DNA from 2 places in the Pseudoalteromonas sp. TB41 genome. Region 1 is predicted to be linked to the other one. Evidence: predicted binding sites of a transcription regulator. Region 1 holds the regulator's gene; the other holds the start of a gene.
The links. Region 1 encodes ArgR, which controls arginine synthesis, uptake and breakdown. Its sites were predicted from a motif close to ANTGAATANNTATTCANT; they were not measured.
Positions count from the first base shown of each region.

Region 2: L641_RS0101600 (arginase family protein) is a predicted target of ArgR. The motif match lies at 1,732-1,749, and genes of this name have one in related genera.

Region 1 covers NZ_AUTH01000069.1:9,606-17,609, forward strand. The annotation lists gene L641_RS0109215 (Fe(3+) ABC transporter substrate-binding protein) at 1-454, shown strand, start outside; gene L641_RS0109220 (iron ABC transporter permease) at 454-2,085, shown strand; gene L641_RS0109225 (ABC transporter ATP-binding protein) at 2,086-3,138, shown strand; gene L641_RS0109230 (Dyp-type peroxidase) at 3,178-4,077, shown strand; gene argR (transcriptional regulator ArgR) at 4,135-4,602, opposite strand; gene mdh (malate dehydrogenase) at 4,818-5,750, shown strand; gene ispB (octaprenyl diphosphate synthase) at 5,826-6,797, opposite strand; gene rplU (50S ribosomal protein L21) at 7,221-7,532, shown strand; gene rpmA (50S ribosomal protein L27) at 7,549-7,806, shown strand; gene cgtA (Obg family GTPase CgtA) at 7,961-8,004, shown strand, end outside.
Region 2 covers NZ_AUTH01000007.1:169,440-177,443, forward strand. The annotation lists gene L641_RS0101595 (transporter substrate-binding domain-containing protein) at 1-488, opposite strand, end outside; gene L641_RS0101600 (arginase family protein) at 586-1,695, opposite strand; gene udp (uridine phosphorylase) at 2,108-2,863, shown strand; gene cdd (cytidine deaminase) at 2,852-3,781, opposite strand; gene ppc (phosphoenolpyruvate carboxylase) at 3,904-6,549, opposite strand; gene L641_RS0101620 (DUF393 domain-containing protein) at 6,670-7,068, shown strand; gene L641_RS0101625 (SDR family NAD(P)-dependent oxidoreductase) at 7,065-7,790, shown strand; gene L641_RS0101630 (flavin reductase) at 7,802-8,004, shown strand, end outside.

The sequences.
Region 1 (8,004 bases):
AAAAGCTAATTTAGCGCGTAAACCTCAAGGTAACGATCGAGCGCAAGTTAAAGCGGTTAAAGAAGGTTTATGTAATTTAGCCTTAGGTAATAGTTATTACTTGGGCAAAATGCTGCAAGATGAAGCACAAAAACCATGGGCTGAAGCCGTTCATATTAACTTTCCAAATCAAACTGACCGAGGATCACATATAAATGTATCGGGTGCGGTTATTACTAAGTATGCTAAAAACCCTGAAAATGCCTTGAAACTCATAGAGTATATGACAGACAATAAGGCGCAAAATATGTATGCCTCGCTCAATATGGAGTATCCGGTTAAGCCAGGTGTGAAACTTTCTAGTTTGGTTGCATCATGGGGAAGCTTTAAGGAAGACAGCTTACCGCTTGATGAAATTAGCAAATATCGTCCGTTAGCCCTTAAGCTAATTGATGAGGTGAAGTTCGATCTTTAATGACTTATAAATTTCAGCTGTCGAAATGGCAGCTTATTGCGTGGTCGACGGGGTTATTGCTGTCGACCCCGTTGTTTTTCCTACTATTAGAATCTTTACAAGGCGACTCAGAGGTATTTACCCACCTGTGGAATACCGTACTGTGGGACTATATAAGCAATACCGTATTACTGGTTTTAGGTGTAGGGTTACTTAGCTGCTTTATTGCGTTACCACTGGGTTGGCTCACTGCTTATTGCCGTTTTCCTGGTAAAAAACAATTTGAATGGGCACTGATGCTGCCTCTTGCCATGCCTACTTATATTATTGCTTATGTGTACACCGATTTACTCGACTATGCGGGGCCGGTACAAATAACTCTAAGAGAGTGGTTTGGTTGGCTGTCGCCAAGTGACTACTGGTTTTTTGATATACGCACCTTACCAGGGGCAATTGTTATGATTGCGCTGGTACTCTACCCGTATTTATATTTAATTTTTAAAACTGCACTGCGAGAACAATCTTTTAAGTTAGTCCAAGCCAGTCAGTTAATGGGGCTAAATGCATGGAAAAGCTTTTTTAAAGTCAGCCTTGTATTATCCCGTGGTGCCATTGTAGCGGCACTTGCTTTGATCAGCATGGAAACTATGGCTGATTTTGCTACCGTTAGCTACTTTGCAGTCAGTACATTAACCACCGCAGTATACGATACTTGGTTTGGTTATTACTCATTAACTGCAGCAGCAAAAATTTCAGGGGTGATGTTGTTACTGCTATTCTTAGCATTGATCACCGAGCGTTTTAGCCGTCGTAACCAAGCGGTGTTTGAGCGTCAATCGAGTGTGAACAGCGAGGCGCTTTATATCCTCAAAGGTAAGTCTGCATGGTTAGCAACGGGGTTTTGTAGCTTTATTTTAATTATTTCGTTTATTATTCCGATGGTTGTATTGCTCAAATATGCAGTTATGTATTTTGATCAAGCGTGGAATAGTGAGTTTTTTAGCTATGCATGGCAAAGTTTAAAAGTGGCGGCTGTAGTCAGTGTGGTGACTATTATACTGAGTGTTTTAGTGGTGTTTTATCAGCGCATTGCTAAACAAACAAATCCATTAATACCCGGGCGTTTGGCCAGTACGGGCTATGCGTTACCCGGCACAGTATTAGCGATAGCGGTATTGTTGCCACTCACCCTATTAGAAAATACTATCAACCGCACTTTAGCTCCTTATCATTTAGATATTGGTTTATTACTTACTGGCAGCTTACTCACTATTATTTTTGCTTATATAGTGCGGTTTTACGCCGTTGCACACGGAGCTATTGAGTCGAGCTTTTCACGTATTAGTCCCTCCCTTGATATGGCAAGCCAGTCAATGGGAAAAAGCCAAGGGCGCACATTACGCTTAGTGCACTTACCTTTATTACGCCGAGGCTTATTAACCGCAGGTTTATTGGTCTTTATCGAGTGTATGAAAGAGCTACCCGCAGCTTTGTTGTTAAGGCCTTTTGATTTTGAAAGCTTAGCAACTCATGTGTTTCAGTATGTAAGCGATGAACAATTAGAGCTGGCCTCTATATCGGCTTTGTTTATTGTGGTGGTGGGGTTTATTCCGTTATATTTTATTAACCGTTCAATGGAGCAACGTAGCTAAATGAGTAGTTTGATTTTACAAGGCGTGAGCTATGCATATAACGGGACTAAGGTGATAGATAATTTAGATTTAACCTTAGGTAAAGACGAAATAGTGTGTTTACTCGGAGCCAGTGGCTGCGGTAAAACCACCACACTAAAAGCCATTGCAGGATTAATTGAAGCCAAACAAGGGCAGGTATTTATTGATGGTAAGCTAGTTAGTGATGCTAATACGTTTGTTTCACCTGAGCATCGTAATATTGGCATGATGTTTCAAGACTATGCGTTATTTCCGCATTTAACGGTGGCTAATAATATTGCGTTTGGGCTAAGCGGTATGAGCAAAGCAGATAAACACGCACGCGTAAGTGAAATGCTAAAGTTGGTACACTTGGTAGGCTGCGCCGATAGATTCCCTCATCAACTCTCTGGTGGGCAACAGCAGCGAGTAGCGATTGCACGCGCATTAGCTTATAAACCTAGCTTACTGTTACTTGACGAGCCATTTTCTAATATTGATACCCAAGTACGATTTGAGTTAATTGCCGACATTAGGCGCATTATTAAGGCGCAGCAAGTATCGGCTGTGTTTGTTACTCACTCAAAAGAAGAGGCGTTTGCTTTTTCAGATACGCTTGCGGTTATGCACCAAGGTAAAATTGCGCAGCAAGGTACGCCAGAACAGCTTTTTGCTAAACCACGTTCAAAGGAGGTTGCAGAGTTTCTGGGTCAGGGCATATACTTAAGCGCAACCGTATTAACCGCCACTGAATATCAAACGCAGTTTGGGGTGGTTGAATCAATACAGCCACAGCAGCATGGCGTGGCGGATAAGGGCGTTATTTATGTGCGTCCGCATCAACTTGAACTTGCTAGTAATAACGATACGCAACAGCAATCTGAGCGGGTTAGTATATTAAGTAGTCGCTTTATTGGCTCCGCTTATGTATACACTGTGGTTATTGATGAGCAAGAAATAGAAGTTGCAGCCCAGTATGGCCAGTCATTTGAAATAAATGAACAGGTTATAATAAAAATAAAACCGCACACGGTGAATTTTTTTGAATCGTAATTAATCGCTGTGTTTTGCTCTAAAAAGTAAGGAATGACAATGGCGCAAGCGCAATCAGGGATTTGTGCTGAAGCAAACTTACACGGTTTGCACTTATTTTTTAATGTACTTGATGGTCACGACGAATCACTTCGCGCTAAGCTTAAAAAAGTGAGCGATATTGAAGATGAGTTTAGTGATCAGTTCTCTGAATCTATGCTTTCTTGTATGGTCGCCATTGGCGCGCAATATTGGCCACACATTCTGCCTGATTATATGCCAAGTGAGCTGCAAAGCTTTCCTAATATCACCCATAGCGATTTTGTGATGAGTGCAAGGCCATGCGATTTATTTGTACAAATCCGCTCAGACAGAGAAGATGTAAACCACCTGTTTGCATTGCAAATATTAAAACTTTTCAACCCTGATGTTGAGCTGGTGGAGCAAATTCGAAATTTTCGTTTTTTAGATGGCCGTGATTTTAATGGTTTTATTTATGCGGGCGATACTCCGCATGGTCGTCAAAAACGGGTAACGGCCCTCGTTAATAAGCCTGATAGCTTTGAAGATCAAGGCAGCTATATTCATGTTCAGCGCTATAAGCATGACTTAACGTTATGGCAGCACTTGTCGTTGCAAGAACAAGAACAAATAATGGGGCGTACTCGTCTCGACAATACCCTAATAAGCCCCGCACTTGAAAGCAGCCATGCAACCCGAAGTGAATTAAAAGATGAACAGGGGCAAGCATTATTACTAAATCAAAGTATGCCTTATGGCGACGTGTATGAGCAGGGGATGTTAATGATTACGTGCTCGGCTAAAGGGGATGCGTTCGAGAAAGTACTCAATAGCCGATTAGGGCAGGGGGAGTATTACGACCATTGGCTTGATTTTACTCAAGCAGATATGGGCTCTGCGTTTTTTGCACCCTCAGTGCGATTTCTAAAGCAGCTATAAAACAAGCCAGTAACGGCTACGTATCAGTATAGCCGTAACAGTGATAACCAAACGAGTTTAAACCGTATCAAACAAAATACGCACACGCTCTAATGTGAGGTCTATTTCTGATACTTTCGCTGGCGCAATAAAAATAGTGTCATCGCCGGCAATTGTTCCTAATACGCCATCTGCTTTACCTAATGAGTCAAGTAAACGGGCAATTAGCTGAGCAGCCCCAGGACTGGTGCGAATAATAATCATCATTTCGTTATGCATAATATCAATAACTAACTGGCGTAACGGGCTTTTAGCGGTTGGTACACCCATTTCGGCAGGTAAACAGTACACCATTTCTTGTTTTGCATTGCGGGTACGTACCGCGCCAAACTTACTTAACATCCGCGACACTTTACTTTGGCTAATATTATCAAAGCCTTGTTCTTTTAATGCGTCAACTATTTCGCCTTGTGAGCCAAAATTCTCTTCTTTTAAAAGTGCTTTAAAGGCTTTTACCAATGCTTCTTGTTTGTCTTGTGGTTGCATAGTGTCTAATTAGTTATGTTGTCGATACTGCAAATTCTACACAAAAATGCATATTTATGCAGCAGTTGTTTAGGTTTTGCTGCGTTTAAACAGCAAAGTTTACAACTATGGTCGAAAATATAGCTAAAATAGGCAGGATAAATTTGTTTTTAGTCGCTAATTTCTTTATCTTATAAACCACAAATATTTCCTTCCTCAAATCACGGAGAATTCCAATGAAAGTTGCTGTATTAGGTGCTGCAGGTGGTATCGGTCAAGCGTTGTCTTTATTATTAAAAACAGGCTTACCAGCTGGTTCAGAATTATCACTATATGATGTTGCGCCAGTAGTTCCTGGTGTTGCTGTTGACCTTTCTCATATCCCAACAGATGTAAAAGTTGAAGGTTTTGGTGCAGATGCACTAGATAAAGCATTAACAGGTTGTGATATTGTTTTAATCCCAGCGGGTATGCCACGTAAGCCAGGTATGGATCGTGCAGATTTATTTAATGTTAACGCTGGTATCATTAAAACATTAGCAGAAGGTATTGTTGCTAACTGCCCTAAAGCGCTTGTAGGTATTATCACTAATCCAGTTAATGGAACTGTACCTATTGTTGCTGAAGTATTCAAAAAAGCAGGTACTTACGATGCTAAGCGTGTATTTGGTATTACAACTTTAGATGTGATCCGTTCTGAAGCGTTTATTGCTGAACTTAAAGGCGTAGACGTAGCAAGTGTTAAAGTACCAGTGATTGGTGGCCACTCAGGCACAACCATTCTACCGTTACTTTCTCAAGTTGAAGGTGTTACTTTCACTGATGAAGAAGTAGCTACACTAACTCCTCGTATCCAAAACGCAGGTACTGAAGTAGTTAATGCTAAAGCGGGCGGTGGTTCTGCAACATTATCTATGGGTGCTGCTGCAGCACGTTTTTGTATGTCTTTAGTTAAAGGCTTACAAGGTGAAGACGTTGTAGATTATGCATACGTTGCTGTTGAAAATGGCGATGCAGAGTACTTTGCACACCCAGTACGTTTAGGCAAAAATGGCGTAGAAGAAATTCTTTCTTACGGCACTCTAAGCGCATTTGAAGAGCAAGCTAAAAATGACATGCTTGAAACGCTGAAAAAAGATATCAAAGAAGGTGTTGATTTTATGGCGTAATAGCCAAAATTAACCCATAAAAAAGCCTGCATTTGCAGGCTTTTTTATTGCTCGGAATTATCTACACAGTATTACTTAGTGGTCGCGGTCAACCGATATTCTAGCTAAGCTAATTAGTGCTTGCTTGTAACTCGACTCCGCTAAGCAATCTAAACAGGCAATTGCTTTTTCTGCTTCTTGCTCGGCTTTTTCCATTGTGAACTCAAGGGCATTGGTATGTTTGAGCGCAGCCAGTATCTCGTCAAGGTGCTCCATACCATTACAGTGCTCAATAGCGTCTCTTATTAACTGTGTTTGATGCTCACTACCGTGTTGCATTGCATATATAAGAGGTAACGTCGGCTTACCTTCAGCTAAATCGTCGCCAATGTTTTTACCAAGTTGGTCGGCATCAGCGTTGTAATCTAAAACATCATCCACTAACTGAAAAGCAGTACCTAAATGCATGCCATACAAATTAAGTGCCTCTAGTACACTATCGTCTTGCTCAGTAATAATGGCCGCAAGACCCGTCGCTGCTTCAAATAGCTTGGCGGTTTTAGAATAAATAACCTGCATATAGCTGGCTTCAGTGGTATCAGGGTCGTTGCAGTTCATTAATTGCAGCACTTCACCTTCGGCAATAATGTTGGTTGCATCAGCCAGTACTTGCATTATTTGCATTTTACCAAGACCCACCATTAGCTGAAACGAGCGGGTGTAAATAAAATCACCCACCAGTACGCTAGCAGCATTACCAAACTCAGCATTTGCTGTAGGTGTGCCACGGCGCAAATTAGATTCATCTACAACATCATCATGTAAAAGCGTTGCGGTATGAATAAATTCAATGATAGTTGCTAGCGTAATGTGATCTTTGCCTTGGTAACCTAGCGCTTTAGCCGCCAAAATAGCCAACATAGGGCGAACACGTTTGCCACCGCTGTTAACAATATACAAACCAAGTTGATTAACTAACGCCACATCTGAGCGCATTTGCGCATGTATTAGTTGATTGACGTCATTCATATCGCTTTCGATTAACGCCTGGATAGCTTTTATATCCATTGATCTCCGAGCCAATTTTAATGTGTGAACGGCGCAGATTGTACAACAAAAAATGCATTAGCTCGATATTTTGTGATGATTCCTTAAAAAAACACCCTTAAGTAGGTTAAATGACCTATTAACCTTGTGAATAATTGATTAAACATCCTGGTTTAATTTTGAATCACCCCTGGCGGTTAATTGAACTACATAGGCTCGCTTTGTTATTGCTAATTTATTTTCTGTAACCGTTAAAAAGCGCTTGGCAAAGGGGGATTTTAATATAAAATAGGGGAAATATTGAATTGCTCTCAATGCAGCTACTTTTTATTCATTTAATTACAAAAAGAGGCTTGCTAGTTTTTACGCATTAGCGTAAACTTCGCGCCCTATTGAAGAATATTTTAGTTGCGTCGATTTGAGGGCGCACAGACGGAGTTAATTATGTACGCGGTTTTCCAAAGTGGTGGTAAACAGCACCGTGTGACTGAAGGTCAAACAATTCGTCTTGAGAAATTAGACGTTGAAACTGGTGCAGCAGTTGAATTTGATTCAGTACTTTTAGTTGCTGATGGTGAGAAGATCGAGATTGGTGTACCGTTCGTAAACGGTGGTAAAGTAACAGCTGAGGTTGTTTCACACGGTCGCGGTGAGAAGATTAAGGTTGTTAAATTTAGACGCCGTAAGCATTCTCGTAAGCAAATGGGCCATCGTCAATGGTTCACAGAAGTTAAAATCACTGGCATTAGCGCTTAATTAGAGGTACTTAGAAATGGCACATAAAAAAGCAGCTGGTAGTACTCGTAACGGTCGCGATTCAGAAAGCAAACGCCTAGGTGTTAAGCGTTTTGGTGGCGAATCAGTTCTAGCGGGTAGCATCATTGTTCGTCAGCGTGGAACTCGTTTCCACCCAGGCGCAAACGTAGGTATCGGTAAAGACCACACTATCTTCGCAAAAGCAGATGGTAAAGTTCAGTTTGAACAAAAAGGTCCTTTAAACCGTAAATACGTAACTATCGTAGCTGAGTAATCAGTAAGGTAGTTAAAAAACCCCGCCTTTGCGGGGTTTTTTGTTTTAAGCATGTTTAAATATATACCCAAGTGTTTTTATGCTCAGTGTGCTCTATAGGCCACTTAGGTATATAATAGAGTTATTAACAAGCCAATCCCTAAAGTGAGTAATCATGAAGTTTGTAGATGAAGTAGAAATTCGCGCAGAAGCTGGTGA
Region 2 (8,004 bases), on a different contig from region 1:
ATTATCTTAAAAATATTATCAAAACTACTAAACAGCATTAAATTTTCGTTTTCTTTAAAGCCCTTTGAAAGTAAGTAATGATGGCTGTAGTTATCTTTTAAAACCGCAATACGGTATTGCTTTGCCTGCTCTAAATTAGTTAAGGAAATACCTTTGCTTTTAAGGGAGTAAAAATTAGTGTCAAATTGGGCAAGCTTAGCAAACCAAATAAAATTATGTTCCCGCTCAGGCGAACGAGAAATAGAAAATATACAGGTTTGGGGATCTCTCAGTGCAATATTGTAAGCCATACTCCAATCGTTTACAGAAATTGAATAATCAATACCTACGCTATCAAGCACTAATCGGACTTTATCGGCAGCATCACCTACTAAATTGTTATTCGCGTCCAGATACTGCGCAGGCGCAAAGTTCTCTGTCACAACAATAAGTTTAGCCGTACAATGATGACTTACAATGAACAATAATACACAATACCACTTAGTCACAATAACCCACTATATAAAATTTAAGATGTTACTTTTTTGATAAAAGCAAATTTAATATAGCGGATTATTTACAAATAGCCAATTTTGACCTTTAGGATTAACGATTCATTGCTGCAATTAAGAATGCTGAAATTTTAGCGCCTTCTCTAAGCGTCGTCTCTGAGCTTGATTGACCCACTAATGAGCTGTCGGTAAACGGCGCGATTTCCATCATATCTGCACCGGTTATTGGAAACTCATCGGCAATGGCTGACAAAATATCAAGCGCATGCTGTGGTGTTAATCCATTTTCTTCAGGTGTACCTGTTGCTGAGGCAAATTGAGCATCTAGTGCGTCAATATCAAAGCTTACATACACTTCATCAACCTTGTCAGCCTTTAGTTGCGCGATTGTATCGGCAGCAACAGCGGCTGCGCCACGCTCAATAATTTCAGCAGCCCAGTGCTGTTTAACGCCAAAGGTACTTTCCCAATGTGATTTAGGCTTACCACTTGAGCGAATACCAAATTGAATTAAATGATGTGGCGCGGGTAAAAATTCTAAAATATGGGTACACCAAGAGCCAAAACATAAATCGATGCCTAAACGCTCAACCAATAAATCGGTGTGGGCGTCGAAATGAATAATAGCCGTACGCTTACCTTGGCTACGCTTTGCTTTTAAGTACGCTTTTGTCAGCGGGTAACTAATAGAATGATCGCCACCAATGCCAAAAATGCCTTTATCTTGGAATGTTGCATAAAAGCTGTCACATACATCTTCGGTAATAGACAGTGGACTTACGAAATGGTCGTTATTGTCATTGCCATAAAGCGCTTTTTGGCAATTGGTAATTGTTGCCTCGTTTAAGTATTTATCGTGTAATAAATGCGGTATTACGCGCACATCACCTAAGTCAAATGAACGACACTGTGTTTGCTGGTCAATTAAAGCTGAACGTAAAAATAAAGGCCCCCAGTTTGCACCGCGTAAAATACCACCACCACAATCAGAGCTAATCCCCAGCATAACCGCTTTGTGGGGTGAGTTAGGTAATTCATTTAGCGAGTCACGCCATAAAGCATCGACATTTTCAGTTTGACCATATAATTTATTTCTGAGTGCTGCTTTGCGTTCTTTTGCCGTATTAACCGTAAATACACCGTCGCCAGGTGCACATAAACAGTGTTCAACTTTATTTTTAAATGCTTGAAATTGTGTGCTCATTGTAAACCCTTTTTCAATCTGAATATCTTGTCTATTATTGAGTAGTTATGCAAAACGACGAACGCTGAATAAATTAAAAATTAATTGTATGTGGTTATAAAAATCACTGAACGTTGTGTTTTGCGAGGTTAGGTCAGTGGCAAAACAATACAAAACCTACTAACTAACCTTATGAATATAAACAATTTAAAATTTAGCTAACAACTCTTTTGGCTAGCTACTGGTTTGCTCTGAGGTATGAATATAGTGTCTGAGCAAACAAGTCAACTGGCTCATTTTGTTAGTAATTTTAGCCATTGATTGAATATTCAGAGTTGATGAATAAATCAATACGGACATCCGTCCTGTACTTCATTTAGGTTTCTCGTAATCATGTTAAATTGACAACAACTCTTATTAAAAAGGCTTAGTTATGGAAAAGGTATTTCACTTAGGACTGTGTATTGATGATTTAAAAGGTGCAAAACTGGCTATTGTTCCAGGGGATCCAGATCGTGCAGCACGCATTTCACAGTTCTTAGATAATCCAACCTGCCTTGCTCAAACGCGTGAGTTTCACATTTATTTAGGCCAATTAAACGGCCACTCAGTGGTTGTATGTTCAACCGGTATCGGCGGCCCTTCAACGTCAATTGCGGTTGAAGAACTGGCTCAACTTGGCGTACGTAGCTTTCTTCGCATTGGCACAACAGGCGCGATTCAGCCGCACATTAACGAAGGCGATATTTTAATTAGCCAAGCCTCAGTTCGTTTGGATGGCGCGAGTCAGCATTTTGCACCGCTGTGCTACCCTGCTGTTTCTGATTTTTTTGCCACTCAAGCGATGGTAAAAGCCTGTGAAAACCTAAACATCGATTTTCATATCGGTATCACCGCTTCAAGCGATACCTTCTACCCAGGACAAGAGCGTTACGATACGCATTCTGGTTATGTTCCTAAGTCATTACAGGGTAGCTGTGAAGAATGGCAAAAACTAGGCGTGATGAACTACGAAATGGAATCGGCTACTTTATTTACTATGTGTGCCGCTCTTGGCCTACAAGCAGCCTGTGTTGCAGGTGTATTAGTAAATAGAACACGTCAAGAAATTCCTAACGTAGACCACGGCGAGATTGAGAAAAAATCGGTTGCCGTGGTACTTGAAGCCGCTAAAGTGTTACTTGGCTAATGTTGCGCTAATAACCTCAAGTGTTGGCAAGCCAGTAAAGCTTGCTAACACGGCTTTTGCCACCCCTGATTGGTTTTCATGACCAGCCGTTTCTAATAACGTAACTGATTTAACTGTTTGCTTATCAAAGCTCAGTCCTGCTAAAAACAACTGACTCACAGCACTTTGTAATGGCGATAAACTCGGGCTGTACGCTGCATTTTCTGCATAGCTGCCATAAAAATCACCGTTTTCAAACGTACTTATTTTTACTGCACTGTAATTTTGGCTGTATGGCACATAAGCCGCTAAAGCATAGCTCATCAGCTTTTCATCAAGTTGTTTGTTTTCAAAACAATTAGTTTGCTCTGCTGGGTTAAATAAGCTGTGCTCATTGCCTAAATCGGTTGGTCCAAATGAATGAGGTAATAACTCTGCCAATTTAAAGTTTTGTGCTGGCAGTAAAATATCAAGCTCTTTCGCATCAGCGAGTTCATTCATAAATTGACGACAGTACCCACATGGGACATCACTAATCGCTATTTTAAGAATTTTTTTACCGCCATTTAACCAGGCATTATTAATTGCAGATTGCTCACCGTGCACCACTAAACTAAGTGCTTGATGGTCAAACTCAGCGTTAGCGCCAAAGTAAAAAGTAGTGTTTCCTTGTGAATCGAGCCCTTTTACAATTGCGCCGACATGAAATTTGGAAATAGGTGCAACGGAAAACTCTGAAGCCATAGGCACTAAGCCTTGTAATAATGCATCGTCGCTAACATTAAGCTCGGTGCAAAGCGCTTTAATATCGCTTGAATATAAAATACCGCGTTGAGTTTTTAATTGACTGCGTAGAGCTTGCGTTTGCGCTACGTTTAGAGAAATGTGTGAATTGCTAAGTGCTGTATTATGTTGCACTTTAAAAGTTGCTGAAGCCATAATAGTTTTTATTTGTTCAATGGCCAAGTAGTGTAAAAGGTTGGCAAACTAAATACCAGCCTATTCAACGTAAAAAAAGGGAACACGTCGTGTGTTCCCTCTAAAACTAATCTAGTTTTGGATTAACCTGTATTACGCATACCCGCTGCAATACCGGTCATAGTGATCATCAAGGCATTGTCTATATCATTTTCATTGCCTTTATCATCGCCACGAGAACGACGTAATAACTCAACTTGTAATACATTAAGCGGGTCGGTGTATGGGTTTCTAAGCCCAATAGACTCTTTGATCCAAGGCTGATCAGCCAATAAGCTTTTTTGTGGGCTTAATGATTGCACTAACGTCATCGCCTCACCAAGTTCCTCTCGCAAGGCAACACCTAAAGGCTTATACATCTCTTCCACCAGCGCATTATCGTAATGCTCACTCAACCAGCTATCCGCTTTACTAAATACCATTTCTAGCATTTCTAAACGTGCTCTAAAGAACGGCCATTGCAAACTCATTTCGCTTAAGGTTTCAATCCCATATTTTTCAAGCGCGGCTTTAAGTCCACTTAATGCACCTAACCATGCAGGTAACATTAACCGGTTTTGACTCCACGCAAAAATCCATGGAATAGCACGTAAGCTCTCAACCCCTCCATTTGGATTTCGTTTTGCAGGCCTTGAGCCTAACGGTAGTTTTGACAGTTCTAATTCAGGTGTCGCCATTCTAAAGTAAGGTACAAAGTTTTCATCGTGGCGCACCACATTACGGTAATGCTCACACGACACATCGCTAATTAATGCCATTACTTCGCGCCACTGTGATTTAGGCTCTGGTGGTGGCAATAAATTACTTTGTAGTACCGCACCTGCATAAATATTTAAGCTTTGTAATGCAACATTAGGCAGGCCAAATTTAAAGCGGATCATCTCACCTTGCTCTGTTACCCTAAGCCCGCCTTTTAACGACCCCGGCGGCTGAGAATGCAATGCTTGTGCAGCAGGCGCACCACCACGTCCAACCGTACCACCACGTCCATGGAATAAAATAAGCTCAATACCGCGTTCATCCGCTAGTTGTACGAGCTTATCCATTGCCTCATATTGTGCCCAACCAGCAGCCATCATGCCTGCATCTTTGGCTGAGTCTGAATAGCCAATCATTACATTTTGGGTGTTTTTGATGTGTCCACGGTACCACTCGTTATTTAAAAGCGTAGTGATGACGTTGTGGCCATCGTTTAAGTCATCCAAGGTTTCGAATAAAGGCGCCACAGGCAGTTCAAAACCACAGCCAGACTCTTTAAGTAATAGCTGCACTGCTAATATGTCAGAGGCGGTTCGTGCCATAGATATAATGTATAAACCAAAGGTTTTTTCATCTTGCTGTGCAATAACATCAAAGGTATCAAGCACCTCTTGCACTTCTGGACTTGGTTGCCAATGCCTAGGAATAAGCGGACGACGTGAATTTAGCTCTGTCAGTAAAAAAGCTTGTTTGTCTTGCTCTTCCCATTGATTGTAATCGCCAATACCTAAATGACGAGTTAATTCTGAAAACACATCGCTGTGTCTTGACGAATCCTGTCGCACATCCAGTTTTGCCAAACGCAAACCAAAGCTATTTACACGATGGATCACATCTAATAGCAAGCCATCAGCAACCACTTGCATATTGCATTTTAACAATGAGCGATAACACACCTCAATTGGGTGCTTAATTTGGTTAATATCAGTAATTAAATCTTGTGATTCTGTACGCTTATTTTTAATTTTAGCGCTTAAGTACATCACTGTTTCAGCCACTTGATTTTTAAGCTCTTTGAGCACGGCTCGATAAGGTTCAAACTCTTGCCCTGCCAGCTTAATAAGCTCATCGCTGGCATCAGACATGGAAAGTTCAGCACACAAAGTTTCTAAATCACGCTGGTATAAATCCAGCGCCATCCAACGGCCATGATCGAGTACTTGCTTAGTCACCTCGGCGGTTACAAACGGGTTACCATCTCGATCCCCCCCCATCCATGACGTAAATTCTATCGGACTGTAGTTAGCTGGTAGCTCAAGGCTCAAATGCTGTTTAACATGCTGGCTAAACTCACGTAAAAAACGTGGCACGGCATCCCATAAGCTATTTTCAATTACCGCATAGCCCCATTTAGCTTCATCAACTGGGCTTGGGCGAGAACGACGAATATCGTCAGTATGCCAAGCTTGGCTAATTAGCTGCGCAATTCGATTTAATATCGCTTCGCGCTCCTGCGCAAGGTTGTCGGTGCGCTCAAGTGATGCTAAACAATCGCTTAGTTCAACATGTTTGTTAATAATAGTACGTCGAGTCACTTCGGTTGGGTGAGCGGTTAGTACTAAGTTTATGTGGAGTTTTGAGAGTGTGTCGGCTAAATGATTATGATTAAGCTGACCTTGTTCGGCCTTTGCTGCTAACGTTTTTAATGTTTGAGTGAGAGGATTTAGTTGGCAAAAACCAACATCATTAAAACGTGATACGGTATGAAACTGCTCAGCAACATTAGCTAAGTTTAAAAAATGATTAAATGAACGGGCAACCGGTAAAAGCTCCTCATCACTAAGCGCATGGAGTACATCAATTAACGCTTGGCGATCGGCTTCATTGCCACTGCGAGATGATTTTGATAAAGCCCGAATTTCTTCTACTTTATCTAAAATCTCTTGGCCTTGGGCATCTTTAATAGTTTGTCCTAATAATTGACCAAGTAGACTAACATTACCTCGCAAGGCGGCATATTGTTCACTCATTTCTAGCTCTCCTTCGTTTCTTGGAGACCTATTAATATCATTAAGCGGGAATATTTAATAGATCCATTTGCATCGCCTTGTCGTAAAAAAGCATATGTAAAATAAACACAAAGCGATGACATGATCATTTTTTACGATGGTAATTGCCCCCTTTGCAATGCAGAAATGCAACATTTAAAACGTGCCGATGTTGATCATAAAATTACACTAGAAGATTTAAATGCGGATGATTTTAGTGAGCGTTTTCCTGCAATCGATAAACAAAATGCCATGGATTTATTGCACGCCCAAACTGATAAGGGGCAGATGATTTACGGCTTAGACGTCACTTATCAAGCTTGGCGCATCGTTGGAAAATACCGCTGGCTTAAAATAATTCGTTTGCCAGTAATTCGCTTTTTTGCCGATCATGCTTACACTTTTTTTGCAAAATATCGTCACCACATTAGCCGTTTTTTAATGCCCAATGCGCAGTGTAGTAATGGTCAATGCAATATGAAATCTAAAGGTGAAAAATGAAAACAGTGATTTTATTTGGCGCCAGTAGCGCCATTGCACAGTCCTACGTAAATCATTTAAATCAGCAAGCAACACAATTTAATATAATTTGTGTCAGCTCATCGAATATTGAGCATAATGATGACAAGGTAACCTATTTCCACAGCGACTACTCGGCGCAAAGCCTAAATGAGCTAACCCAGTCGTTAAAGTCACAACAAATTGAGCTTGCTCAGGTAATAATATTTAATGGTCAATTACATAACGACCAGCACATGCCAGAAAAAAAGCTTGAAGAAATCAACAGTGATTATTTTATGCAGCTTATGCACTCTAATACGCTTGTACCCCTGCTGTGTTTGCAAAGTATAGTGCCGCTGCTTAATCATAAAACTCACTGCTCAATTACTGCTTTGAGCGCTCGTGTAGGCAGTATTAACGACAATAAATTGGGTGGCTGGTATACCTATCGCGCATCTAAGTCTGCGCTGAACATGTTATTTAAAACAGCCGCCATTGAACTTGCTCGTCGCGCTAAAAATACCAAACTTGTTTTATTTCACCCGGGTACTACAGATACACAGCTCTCTAAGCCATTTCAAAAAAATGTGCCCGCAGATAAACTGTTTACCCCTGACTTTGTTGCTCAGCAATTATTTAAATTTACTTACGAAAACCCACAGCTAGAACTCAACGGCGAACCTGCCTACCTAGATTGGCAAGGAAACACCATAAAATGGTAAGGAACAAACACATGCATTTTTCGAAAGACCGCATAGCCGCACTTGAAAAACATACCCGTACACACTTTATCAACTCACTTTCAGGGTTTAAAAGTGCAAACTTAATTGGCACACAAGACTTACAAGGTAATACTAATCTAGCCATTGTCAGTTCAGTTATTCATTTAGGCGCACACCCACCGCTAGTAGGCATGATAATGCGCCCGCACAGCGT